One region of the Serratia sp. YWN4 genome, then DNA from elsewhere that is predicted to be linked to it. Evidence: predicted binding sites of a transcription regulator. Region 1 holds the regulator's gene; the other holds the start of a gene.
The links. Region 1 encodes CRP, which controls carbon source genes, mostly activating them, when cyclic AMP is high. Its sites were predicted from a motif close to ATGTGANNNNNNTCACAT; they were not measured.
Positions count from the first base shown of each region.

Region 1 (5,822 bases):
GCGTCAAGGTGTCGTGCTCGCGCGCCAGAATGGTCAGCGCATTCAGGTGTTCAACAATAAACTGGCTGTGCGTGATCCATAAGCGCATATCCGCCAGATAATCCGACTCAAACCCTGGTTCCTGCATCGCCTGATTGAGCGAGGTGAACAGCGCATTGTGCGCCTGATTGACCTGCATCCGCGCGTAGGCCAGCGTAGCAGGATCCGCCTCCTGTTCTTGCAGCAGCAGGCGTAATGCCGTTTGATCCTGCTCCAGCGCCTGATGGGCGTTCTTACGCAGCAGACCGCTCTGCCATTGCGGCCACAGCCAGATACTCCCGCCAAACACCAGCACGCAGCCAATCAGCGTATCGAGCAGGCGCGGTACCAGAAAATGGGTGCCGTTAAGCGCCAACAATTGCAGGGTATACACCGCGGTGACGGTAAACCCCATCACCGCCAGCCCATAGTTTTTGCGTAATATCAGGTAGGCAGCCAGCGTGATCGCCAGCATGATGCTCAGCGTCAGGTGCTCCGGCAGTTGCAGTTGTAAGAGCCCGGCGGCGATCGCTAACCCGGCCAGCGTGCCGAGGGCACGATGTTGGATCCTGACGCGCGTGGCGTTATAGCCGTTCTGGCTGACCAGCATAATGGTTAGCAGGATCCAATAGGGCTTCGGCAGGTTGAAAATCATACCCAGGCTGCTGCCCACCGCCAGTATGATGCCCAGCCGGGCGGCATTGCGCAGGGCGTTGGACTTCAACGACAGATAGCTCACCACCGCGGGCCAGAACGGTAATCGCGCCTGGTTGGCCATCAGATCGCGCTGATACAGTGGACGCTGGCTGCGTAACAGGCGGGCGATGCGGCTGAAGTGGTAAAAACAGAACTGTCCCACCGGGTTTTCGGCATGCTGCGTGGCCACCTTTTCCAGCGCCGCCAGCTCATTCTTCATACTGAAACGCGCTGAACGCCGGTGATAGAGAATATCGTTGGCCACGATGCGCAAACGCCCGGCAATTACCTGAGCGTTGCGGCGGATAATCGCTTCGGCCTGGCTCTGTTCCACCAGTTTTTGCACTTCTTCTGGCTGATGCAGGCTGACGGTAATGTGTTCTTGCAGATCGAGTGCCACCTGAAAAGTGCGTTGCAGGCGTTTTTGCTCCTGATTATTGGCATGGGGCAGAAAGTTCAACTGCTGATATAACAGGCTGATCAGATCCATCACTTTTTGCTGGCGTTGCAGCAGCGGCGGCAGTGCAGTTTCTGGATCGATGTGCTGGGTCAGCAGCGAATATTTGGCTTCGAAATAGTCTGCCAACTGGATATAGAGCTGGCTCAGGGATTCGCGCATCGGTTGCTCTTTCCACAGTTTGAACCAGAACCAGGTGAACAGCCCGTACCAGGCGGTGCCGACCAGATACAGCAGCGGCGCATGCCAGATCGGCACGTGTCCGGCCATGCTGAGAGAAAAGATGGCGGCGACCAGCGCGGCGGGCAGCAGACGTGCGTGCAGCGGGCTGATTTCACCGCTGACGCCCAGCAACAGCGCCATTGCCAGCATCAGTAAGGGTAACGGGATATGCCACAGCAGCGCCTGTTGCAGCAGCAAACTGCTGAGAGCAAACAGGGAGCCGCCAACGGCCAGACGTTTGAAAAAGCGTTTGTGCGGCGTATCCAACCCGGCGATGTTGCAGCAGGCAGGTACCAGAGAGAACAGCAGGCCGAGTTGCAGGTTGCCCATCAGCAGGAAGAAAACCACCGGCAGGCACAGCACCAGCGTTTGCCGCAGTGCATAGTTGACTTCCGGGTGGTAGATCAGGCGCCGCCACATGATGAATGGGGGGAGTTAAAAAAAACGGCGTATCGCTACGCCGTTTCTTCAATAATTAACGCGTGCCGTAAACGACAATAGTTTTGCCGTGGGCAGAAATCAGGTTTTGATCTTCAAGCATTTTCAGAATACGACCGACGGTTTCACGTGAGCAACCGACGATTTGACCAATTTCCTGGCGGGTAATCTTGATTTGCATGCCATCCGGGTGAGTCATGGCGTCGGGTTGTTTCGCCAGGTTCAGCAGGGTTTGTGCAATGCGGCCGGTAACGTCAAGGAAGGCGAGGTTACCCACTTTCTCTGAGGTGATTTGCAGGCGGTTTGCCATCTGCGCAGACAGGCGCATCAGGATATCCGGATTAACCTGAATCAACTGGCGGAATTTCTTATAGGAAATTTCAGCCACTTCACAGGCTGTTTTCGCTCTAACCCAGGCACTGCGCTCCTGGCCTTCTTCAAATAATCCAAGCTCGCCGATGAAATCCCCCTGGTTAAGGTAGGACAGAATCATCTCTTTGCCTTCTTCATCCTTGATCAGCACCGCCACGGAGCCTTTCACGATGTAGTAGAGCGTTTCGGCCTTTTCACCTTGGTGAATCAGCGTACTCTTTGATGGATATTTGTGGATATGGCAATGAGACAGGAACCATTCAAGAGTCGGGTCTGTTTGCGGTTTGCCGAGAACCATTCGCTGTTATCCTCTGTTGTTATCGCTGCCTTGTATCACAGGGGTCAGAGTTCCCTGTAAAACGTGCTTATAGCCCGGTGTTTTATAGAGTGGCTATCAACAGGTTTTGAGGCATGTTATAGAAATACGCTTGTGCCTTAGCATATTAACTTGCGCCAAGTGCTGCAAGCTACATTCTGTTAACATACCAATATAGGGTCCTTTCCTCGGACATTTCCCTGAAATCGGTGACCTGGAAAGAGTTCTTGCGGCTCTGTTTGTAGCACAGAGTGAAGCGGGTGTCTTGTGTTGTCTCGCTTCAGCATGATTAGCATCAGGTTCCGTTGCCAGTTTCTATGCGAAAGCGTACCCTGATTTTGAGAAATTAACGGGAGTGTACAAAATGCAGGCAAGAGTTAAGTGGGTAGAAGGACTGACATTCTTGGGTGAGTCTGCGTCCGGCCATCAGGTATTAATGGACGGTAACGCGGGCGATAAAGCGCCAAGCCCGATGGAAATGGTCTTGATGTCGGTTGGCGGCTGTAGCGCCATTGATGTCGTCGCCATCCTGCAAAAAGGCCGTAACGATGTTCGTGACTGTGAGGTAAAACTGACCTCGGAGCGCCGTGAAGAAGCACCGCGTCTGTTTACCCATATCAACCTGCATTTTATCGTCACCGGCAAAGGGCTGACCGACAAGATTGTTGAGCGTGCGGTTAACCTCTCTGCCGAGAAGTATTGCTCGGTCTCGCTGATGCTGAGCAAGGCCGCCAGCGTGACCCACAGCTTTGAAATCTGCGACGTTGCCTGAAGCTACCAGAGGTAACTGTGGCAGTGGTTGCTCAATAAATGCAAAAATCGCCGCGCCGTGATGGTTAGCGGCGATTTTTGTGAGTACAGCACGCAGTACTGCGCCTGCGGCAGGCTGTCGATCGGCAACGTCACCAGTTTTTGCTGCAAATGGAAAGGCGTGTTCATCGCCCGCGCGACAATGGTCAGATAGTCTGCCTCCAACACCATATTCAATCCGCATACCGCCGAATCCGAACGAATGGGCCTATTGGTCAATTGCTGATAAAAGCTGCCGAGTACCGATTGCAGCTGTTGATAATAACCCATGTCGGTTTCTGGCAGCAGCCATTTGGCTCCGTACAGTTCATCCAGTGATGTCGCCTGTGCCAGAGGATGCCCGCGGCGCGCAATAATGCAAAACGGGGCTGTGAACAGTGGGGTGCAGATTAAATGTTGCAGCGGCATGTCTGGGGTCACCGTGCCGATGGCAAAATCCAGTTGGCCTGTGTGCAAGGCTGGCAACAGAGTGGAGAGCTGTGCTTCACGGATCAGCAGATTGGCCTGCGGGGCGGAAGCCTTGAAGAGATCGACCAGTTCTGGGAGTACCGTCACGGCCAGTAGCGAGGAGCAGCCTATCGCCACGCTGCCCTGCGAATGCTGGTGCAACTGTTGGATCTCCTCGGTGGCGCGCTGTAATTCCTCAATCACTAATTGCATTCGTACAGCAAAAGTGTGGCCGGTTTCGGTCAACGTCATCCCCTTGCTGCTGCGCACGATCAACTGGGTTTTCAGCGTCTGTTCCAGTTCTTGGATAGAGCGGCTGACCGCCGGTTGAGACTGTGCCAAGGCGCGCGCAGCGCCACGAATACTGCCGCAGCGTATCACTTGCTGAAAGGCTTTTAGCTGCTGCAACTTTGGTAATTGGCGCATTTGTGCCTCTCCTTAATCGCTTAAAACGATAATTTCACCTTGCCCGCAGAAGGAATATCGGCGATGAGAAATCATTCATTAATGATTTTTTGTCGTTTGTGAGGGAGTGGCTGGTGCAGGATGACAGAGGGTTAAGCGCGGTGATTGGCCGCGCCCAAAAGAGTTATTCGATTTTTTTGCCTTCGAGCAGCCGTTGCACCAACGGTGCCATGATCAGCTCCATCGCCAGCCCCATTTTGCCGCCCGGCACCACCAGCGTATTGATGTGCGAGATAAAAGAGCCTTGCAGCATGGCCAGCAGATAAGGGTAATCAATCTGATCCAGACCGCGGAAGTGGATCACCACAAAGCTTTCATCCAGCGAGGGGATGGCTTTGGCGGCAAATGGATTGGATGTATCGACCGTCGGTACCCGCTGGAAGTTGATATGGGTGCGCGAGAACTGTGGTGTGATGTAGCTGATGTAATCCTCCATTGAACGCACGACGGAATCCATCACCGCTTCGCGGGAATGGCCACGCTCGCCGGTATCGCGGACCAATTTCTGGATCCACTCCAGGTTGACGATCGGCACCACACCCACCAGCAGATCGACATGCTTGGCCACGTCGACCTTATCGGCGACTACGCCGCCGTGCAGCCCTTCGTAGAACAACACATCGGTAGGGGCTGGCAGCGGCTCCCACGGCGTGAAGGTGCCTGGCACCTGATCGTAGGGTACGGCTTCATCGTAGGTGTGCAGATATTTGCGCGAACGACCGGTGCCATTTTCGCCGTACTGGATAAAGCTTTGTTCCAGCAGGCCGAAGTTATTGGCTTCTGGGCCAAAATAGCTGATATGGCGGCCAAGATCGCGCGCCTTACGGATGGCCGCATCCATTTCCGGCCGGGTGTAGTTATGAAAACTGTCCCCTTCCAACTGGGCGGCGCGAATATTCAACTGCTGGAAAATCTTGCGAAACGCCAGGCTGGTGGTAGTGGTACCGGCACCGCTGGAGCCGGTCACCGCAATGACGGGATGTTTGGCAGACATAAGTGGAAAACTCCATTAAGTGTGCGAGGGTAGAAGGCTTCGATTCGTCCTCGACGAAATATACCTCTATTTCTTGACGTTGCAGATACCCAGTTTGCCATTAAGTCTAATTTCAAATGGAGAGGCGCAGGAATTTGCGGCCCCCGGCGATACCCGTAACCACCGCCATCGCACCAAGCAGCAGTGAGAGGTTAGAAAATGTTGCATCATATCCGAATGCGGAAATCAACGGAGTGCTGCACAAAGGGGAAAGGAACTGACCAAGAAATATTGATGTGGTCAAGATTCCCCCAGCGAAGCCCCTGCGCCGTTCTGGCACCAGGCTGAGCGCAATGGCGACGAAATTCGGCGAAACCGTGGCATAACCTGCACCGATTGCCGCTGCGCCAGCAAAGATGATCCAGGGATTTCTCCCCGTGCCGATGAGCGTAAACCCAAGGGCCATCATGGCATAACCCAAGGTGTAATTGCCAAAAAAGCCGATCGCACGTTTCATCCGGGCATAGAGCAAGGCTGTACAGCCACCCGTTAGCGTTAATACGCCCAGAGCCGAACCGGTCATCACGGCGCTGTTGCCACCTTGTGCA
Region 1 is NZ_CM147696.1:367,386-373,207, forward strand. It holds gene ACX9GT_RS01665 (YccS/YhfK family putative transporter) at 1-1,813, opposite strand, end outside; gene crp (cAMP-activated global transcriptional regulator CRP) at 1,869-2,501, opposite strand; gene ACX9GT_RS01675 (OsmC family protein) at 2,884-3,291, shown strand; gene ACX9GT_RS01680 (LysR substrate-binding domain-containing protein) at 3,294-4,202, opposite strand; gene ACX9GT_RS01685 (phosphoribulokinase) at 4,366-5,235, opposite strand; gene ACX9GT_RS01690 (MFS transporter) at 5,348-5,822, opposite strand, start outside.

Region 2 (5,822 bases), 260 kb from region 1:
CTCGAATCCGCAACGGGCCGCAATGTCGCTGATGCGGAACTCGCTGCGGCGCAGCAAGCGCTTGGCCTGGCATAGCCGGATCTGCCGCAGATAGTGGTTGATGGTCATGCCGGTTTGCTGGCGGAACAGCAGCTTCAGCGCCCGCTCCGTTAAATGGTGCTCCTGGCAAAATAGCGCCAGCTCAAAATGCCCGTCGATACCGCTTTGCAGCGCCGCCATCAACAGATCCAACTGTTCGCCATCTGGCAGCATATGCGCTTTATCCACCGCATAGCGATGACGTTTCAGTACGATCGCCAGTTGCAGCAGCAACACTTCGGTGAATTGCAGCGACAGCGAATCGGTTTTGCGGCTCTCTTGTGAAAGCTGAGCGATGATCGGCCGCGCCTGTGCCATCCCCTGAGTGGATAGCCGCCAGTAACGCTCGTCCGCAGTTGCAAACGGCGGCAACAGGCTTTCCCATTGCGCATTCAGCCGCAGGCGTTCGGGGCAGTAAATGATGTTATCCAAGACCAGATCGTGTACCGATTCATAGCTGTGGCAATCACTGGCGCGCACATAAAAAATATCCCCGCAGGTGATACGGTAAGGGCGATCGTTCAGCACATGCAGGCCATTACCGCGCCAGACGATCACGATCTCGCAAAACTGGTGAGTATGGGTGGCAAATCCCTCCTGAGGATAACGCTCCGCCACCGCGACCGGCATCTGCTCAGAGGGCAGATAGTCGCGGCTCTCCAGCAGTAATGTTTCCCTCATCTGCACACCTTTTTCTATTGTTCACCATCAGCATTATTGCCGAACGTAGATCGAGGAAAATTGACGCAGTCGCGGTTTCACGCCGCTAACGCAAACCCCGCAGCGCCCGCGGCGGGCAGGTAAACTCACGCTTGAACAGCGTTGAGAAGTGGTTACTGTCGCCAAAACCGCAGCGGAACGCGATATCGGTAATGCTGCTGTCGCTATGGCACAGCATATGGCGCGCCTGCAACAGGCGCAGGTGGGTCAGATAACGCTGCGGCGTCATATTGGTATGGCCCTTCAACTGCCGGTGCAGCGTGCGTAACGGTATGGCAAAGCGTTCTGCCAGTTCCGGCCACTCGATCTGTTCGGCGTAATGGCTTTGCAACCAGTCCAACAGTTGGTGTAAACGCCCTTCCTGATCGTCGCCCTGCCGCGCCATGCACCCGCGCCACAACTGCACCAGCAGTTGCATAAACCAGCTTTCATGCAGCGCAATATCTTCCGGCTGGTCACCTGCTGGCGCACTCATCAGTAATGCAATCAGCTGTTTAACCTGTTGTAACACCTGATGGTTGATACGCCAGTGCGCGGGATAAATGCCGTCGCGCTCGCGGGGCAGAAATTGTTCCACGCCGGAAATAAAGCGGAACGCCCCTGGAGCGCGGAACAGAATATTGGTCAGGATTAAACCATCGGTCTGCTCAAACAGATGGCGATCGTGATCGCGCACAAAACAGACGCAGCCACTGTTAAGGGTATAGGGGTTGCCGTTGAACACATGGACACCGGCCCCCTGCTCAACAATCACGATTTCGTAAAAATCATGATGATGTTCTGGAAAAGCCTGCTGCGGTTCACGGGGTTCAATCACCACGGGCGCGCTACAGGAAGGGAAAAAATCACTACTGTGTAATAGATTCATCTTACCCCCCGCTCCTTGGCGCGGCGGGATTACCGCGCAACGTCGGTTAACGATAGTAAGAGAAGCATCAAGGAAGATACCTTAAGGTTTTGACCAAAAAGCACGCTAAATCGGTGCGTTTTTTAAGAAAGCCGCAGCAATGTTGAGAAATGCGAGCAAGGTCACAACCCGCAGAAAACCGGGCTGAATGGCAAACTGTGAGCTGCTTCACCTTTACCTTTGCCATTTTGCCAACCCACTCTCGGCCTTGGCAGTAGCGAGAAGGCTTCGCTACCCGCAACTTTCTACACTGCCCGTCATCAAGCAATAACGGGCTTTCTCTCATGACTACACGCAACATTGCTGCCATCGATCTGGGTGCCTCTAGCGGGCGCGTGATGCTGGCCAGTTATCAACCGGAACAACAACGGCTCCAGCTACGCGAAGTCAGCCGTTTTACCAACCGTTTGCAACAGCGGAATGGGCAGGACTGCTGGGACTTGGATGCGTTGGAGCACCACATCCGCCAGGCGCTCGCGCAGCTTGATGAGCAGGGCATCGTGCTCGACAGCATCGGTATCGACACATGGGGAGTGGATTTTGTGCTGCTGGATGCCCAGGGCGAGCGTGTCGGCCAAGCGGTTTCTTACCGCGATGCCCGCACGCAGGGCGTGATGGCGCAAGCCCAACGCACGCTCGGGCGGAGCAATATCTATCAGCGCACCGGCATTCAATTTTTGCCCTTCAACACCTTGTATCAACTACGGGCCTTGCGCGAGCAGCAGCCTGAGTTGCTGGAGCGCGTGGCGCACCTGCTGCTGATCCCAGACTATCTGCACTTCCGGCTGACCGGGCAATTGAACTGGGAATACACCAACGCCAGCACCACCCAATTACTGAATATCGAGACTGACCAATGGGATGCCGAACTGCTGGCCTGGGCGGGTGTGCCATCACGTTGGTTCGGTAAACCGACCCCGCCGGGCAACCGTGTGGGTTACTGGACCAGCGCCAGCGGCCAGCAAGTGCCAGTGATTGCCGTGGCGACTCATGATACTGCCAGCGCGGTGCTCGCCACGCCGTTGCAGGATGCCAATGCCGCCTACCTCAGTTCCGGCACCTGGTCGCTGATGGGCATTGAAAGCCCGGTACCAATTGTTAATTCCCGCTCGCTAGCAACCAATATCACCAACGAGGGCGGCGCAACCGGTTATCGGGTGCTGAAAAACATCATGGGCCTGTGGCTGCTGCAACGTGCCACTCAGGAACTGAATATCAGCGATTTACCGGCGTTGATCGCCCTGGCTGCGCAACAACCCGCCTGCCGCTCGTTGATCAACCCCAATGACGATCGCTTTATCAACCCGGCCAATATGTGCCAAACCATTCAGGCTTATTGCCGTGAACAGGACATGCCGATACCGAAAACGCCTGCACAGTTGGTGCGCTGTATCTTCGACAGCCTGGCCATGCTCTACCGCCAGGTGGCACAGGAGTTGGCCACCCTGCATGGCCGCCCGCTGAGCCATTTGCATATCGTCGGCGGCGGCAGCCAAAACCATTTTCTCAATCAGCTGTGTGCCGATGCCTGCGGGCTAGCCATCAGCGCCGGGCCGATCGAAGCCTCTACGCTGGGCAACGTCGGCTGCCAGTTGATGGCCTTGGATGCCGTCGCCGATATCGGGCAATTCCGCCGCATCGTGGCGCAGAATTTCCCGCTGCAACATTTCACCCCTCGCGACAATCCCGACTTTGCCGCCCACTGGCCGCAATTTCAGTCGTTGAGTCAATTACCTAAGGAACTTTGCATATGAAAAGCTCTATTGAACAAGCCTGGGAACTGGCAAAACAGCGCTTTGCCGCCGTTGGCGTTGACGTTGAGGCCGCCATTCAAGCGCTGGATACTCTGCCAGTTTCTATGCACTGCTGGCAGGGTGATGACGTGGCCGGTTTTGAAAACCCGGAAGGCTCGCTGACCGGCGGCATTCAGGCCACCGGCAACTACCCCGGCAAAGCGCGTAATGCCAAAGAGCTACGTGCCGATCTGGAGCAGGCATTGGCGCTGATCCCTGGCCCGAAACGCCTGAATCTGCACGCGATTTATCTCGAATCCGAGACGCCGGTGGCACGTAACCAGATTGAACCGCGCCATTTCAAGAACTGGGTGGAATGGGCAAAACGGCACCGGCTGGGCCTGGATTTCAACCCTTCGTGTTTCTCGCACCCGCTGAGCGCGGACGGTTTTACCCTGTCACACGCCGATCCAGACATCCGCCAGTTCTGGATTGAACACTGCCAGGCCAGCCGCCGGGTTTCTGCCTATTTCGGCGAACAGCTCGGCACGCCTTCGGTGATGAATATCTGGATCCCGGATGGCATGAAAGACACGCCGATCGATCGCTTGGCCCCACGCCAGCGTTTGCTGAGCGCGCTGGATGAAGTGATCGCCGAAAAACTCGACCCGGCTCACCATATCGACGCCGTAGAAAGCAAGCTGTTCGGCATCGGTGCAGAAAGCTACACCGTCGGCTCCAATGAGTTCTATCTCGGCTACGCCACCAGCCGCCAGACCGCGCTGTGCCTAGACGCCGGGCACTTCCACCCCACCGAAGTGATCTCCGACAAAATCTCCAGTGCCATGCTGTACGTACCGCGCCTGTTGCTACACGTCAGCCGCCCGGTGCGCTGGGACAGCGATCACGTGGTATTGCTGGATGACGAAACCCAGGCCATCGCCAGTGAGATCGTGCGCCACAACCTGTTCAACCGCGTACATATCGGCCTGGATTTCTTCGATGCCTCGATCAATCGCATCGCTGCCTGGGTGATCGGTACGCGCAATATGAAAAAAGCGCTGCTGCGCGCCCTGCTTGAGCCAACCGAAATGCTGCGGCAGGTCGAACAGCGCGGCGATTACACCGCACGCTTGGCCCTGCTGGAAGAGCAAAAATGCCTGCCGTGGCAAGCCGTGTGGGAAACCTACTGCCAGCGTAACGATGTCCCGGCCGATGCCAGTTGGCTCGATAACGTGCGCAGTTACGAACAACAGATTCTCAGCCAACGTTAAGGACACACCGCAATGCAACAGCTACTTTCCTCCTGGTTTATCCAGGGCATGATCAAGGCCACCAGCGATATGTGGCTCAAAGGCTGGGATGAACGCAACGGCGGCAATATCAGCCTACGGCTGACGGCGGAAGACGTCGCCCCCTTCCGTAGCGACTTCGCTGCCCAGCCGCGCTGCGTAGAACTGACGCAACCGGCCAGCGAACTGGCCAACTGCTGGTTCCTGGTGACCGGATCCGGCAAGTTCTTCCGCAACGTGCAACTGGCCCCAGAAGAAAATCTGGTGCTGCTGCAACTCAACCATAACGGCACCGCCTATCACATCCACTGGGGGCTTTCGCAAGGCGGCCTGCCGACCTCGGAACTGGCCGCCCACTTCCAGTCGCACATCGTGCGTATGCAGGTTAGCGGTGGCAGCGATCGCGTCATCATGCACTGCCACGCCACCAACCTGATCGCGCTGAGCTTTGTGCAGGAGCTGGATAATGCCCGCTTTACCCGCCTGTTGTGGGAAGGCAGCACCGAATGCCTGGTGGTGTTCCCGGATGGCATCGGCATCGTGCCGTGGATGGTGCCGGGCACCGACGGGATCGGCACCCAGACCGCCGAACAGATGCAGGCGCACAGCCTGGTGCTGTGGCCGTTCCACGGCATTTTCGGCACCGGCCCAACGCTGGATGACGCTTTCGGCCTGATCGATACCGCAGAAAAATCTGCCGAAATCATGGTGAAAGTGCTGTCGATGGGCGGCAAGAAGCAGACCATTTCTGGCAGCCAGTTAGCCGCGCTGGCCCAGCGCTTTGGCGTCACGCCGCTGGCAGCGGCGCTTGAGGACTGAGAATGCATTCCCTGCGTCCACGTAGGTGGGCGCATCACAATGCATTCTCACTTCAGGAGTAATACATATGAGTTTCATGCTGGCATTACCGAAAATCAGTTTACACGGCTGTGGCGCCATCGAAGATATGGTTAAGCTGCTGGCGCAAAAACAATGGGGCAAAGCGCTGATCGTCACCGATGGTCAGTTGGTTGAGCTTGGCCTGCTGGAAGGGCTGCTCAGCGCCCTGCAACAACAGGCACTGCCCTACGCGATGTTCAGTGAGGTGTTCCC
Region 2 is NZ_CM147696.1:104,471-110,292, reverse strand. It holds gene rhaR (HTH-type transcriptional activator RhaR) at 1-759, opposite strand, end outside; gene rhaS (HTH-type transcriptional activator RhaS) at 845-1,666, opposite strand; gene rhaB (rhamnulokinase) at 2,044-3,459, shown strand; gene ACX9GT_RS00500 (L-rhamnose isomerase) at 3,456-4,712, shown strand; gene rhaD (rhamnulose-1-phosphate aldolase) at 4,725-5,549, shown strand; gene fucO (lactaldehyde reductase) at 5,617-5,822, shown strand, end outside.
Region 2: rhaS (HTH-type transcriptional activator RhaS) is a predicted target of CRP. The motif match lies at 1,816-1,833, and genes of this name have one in related genera.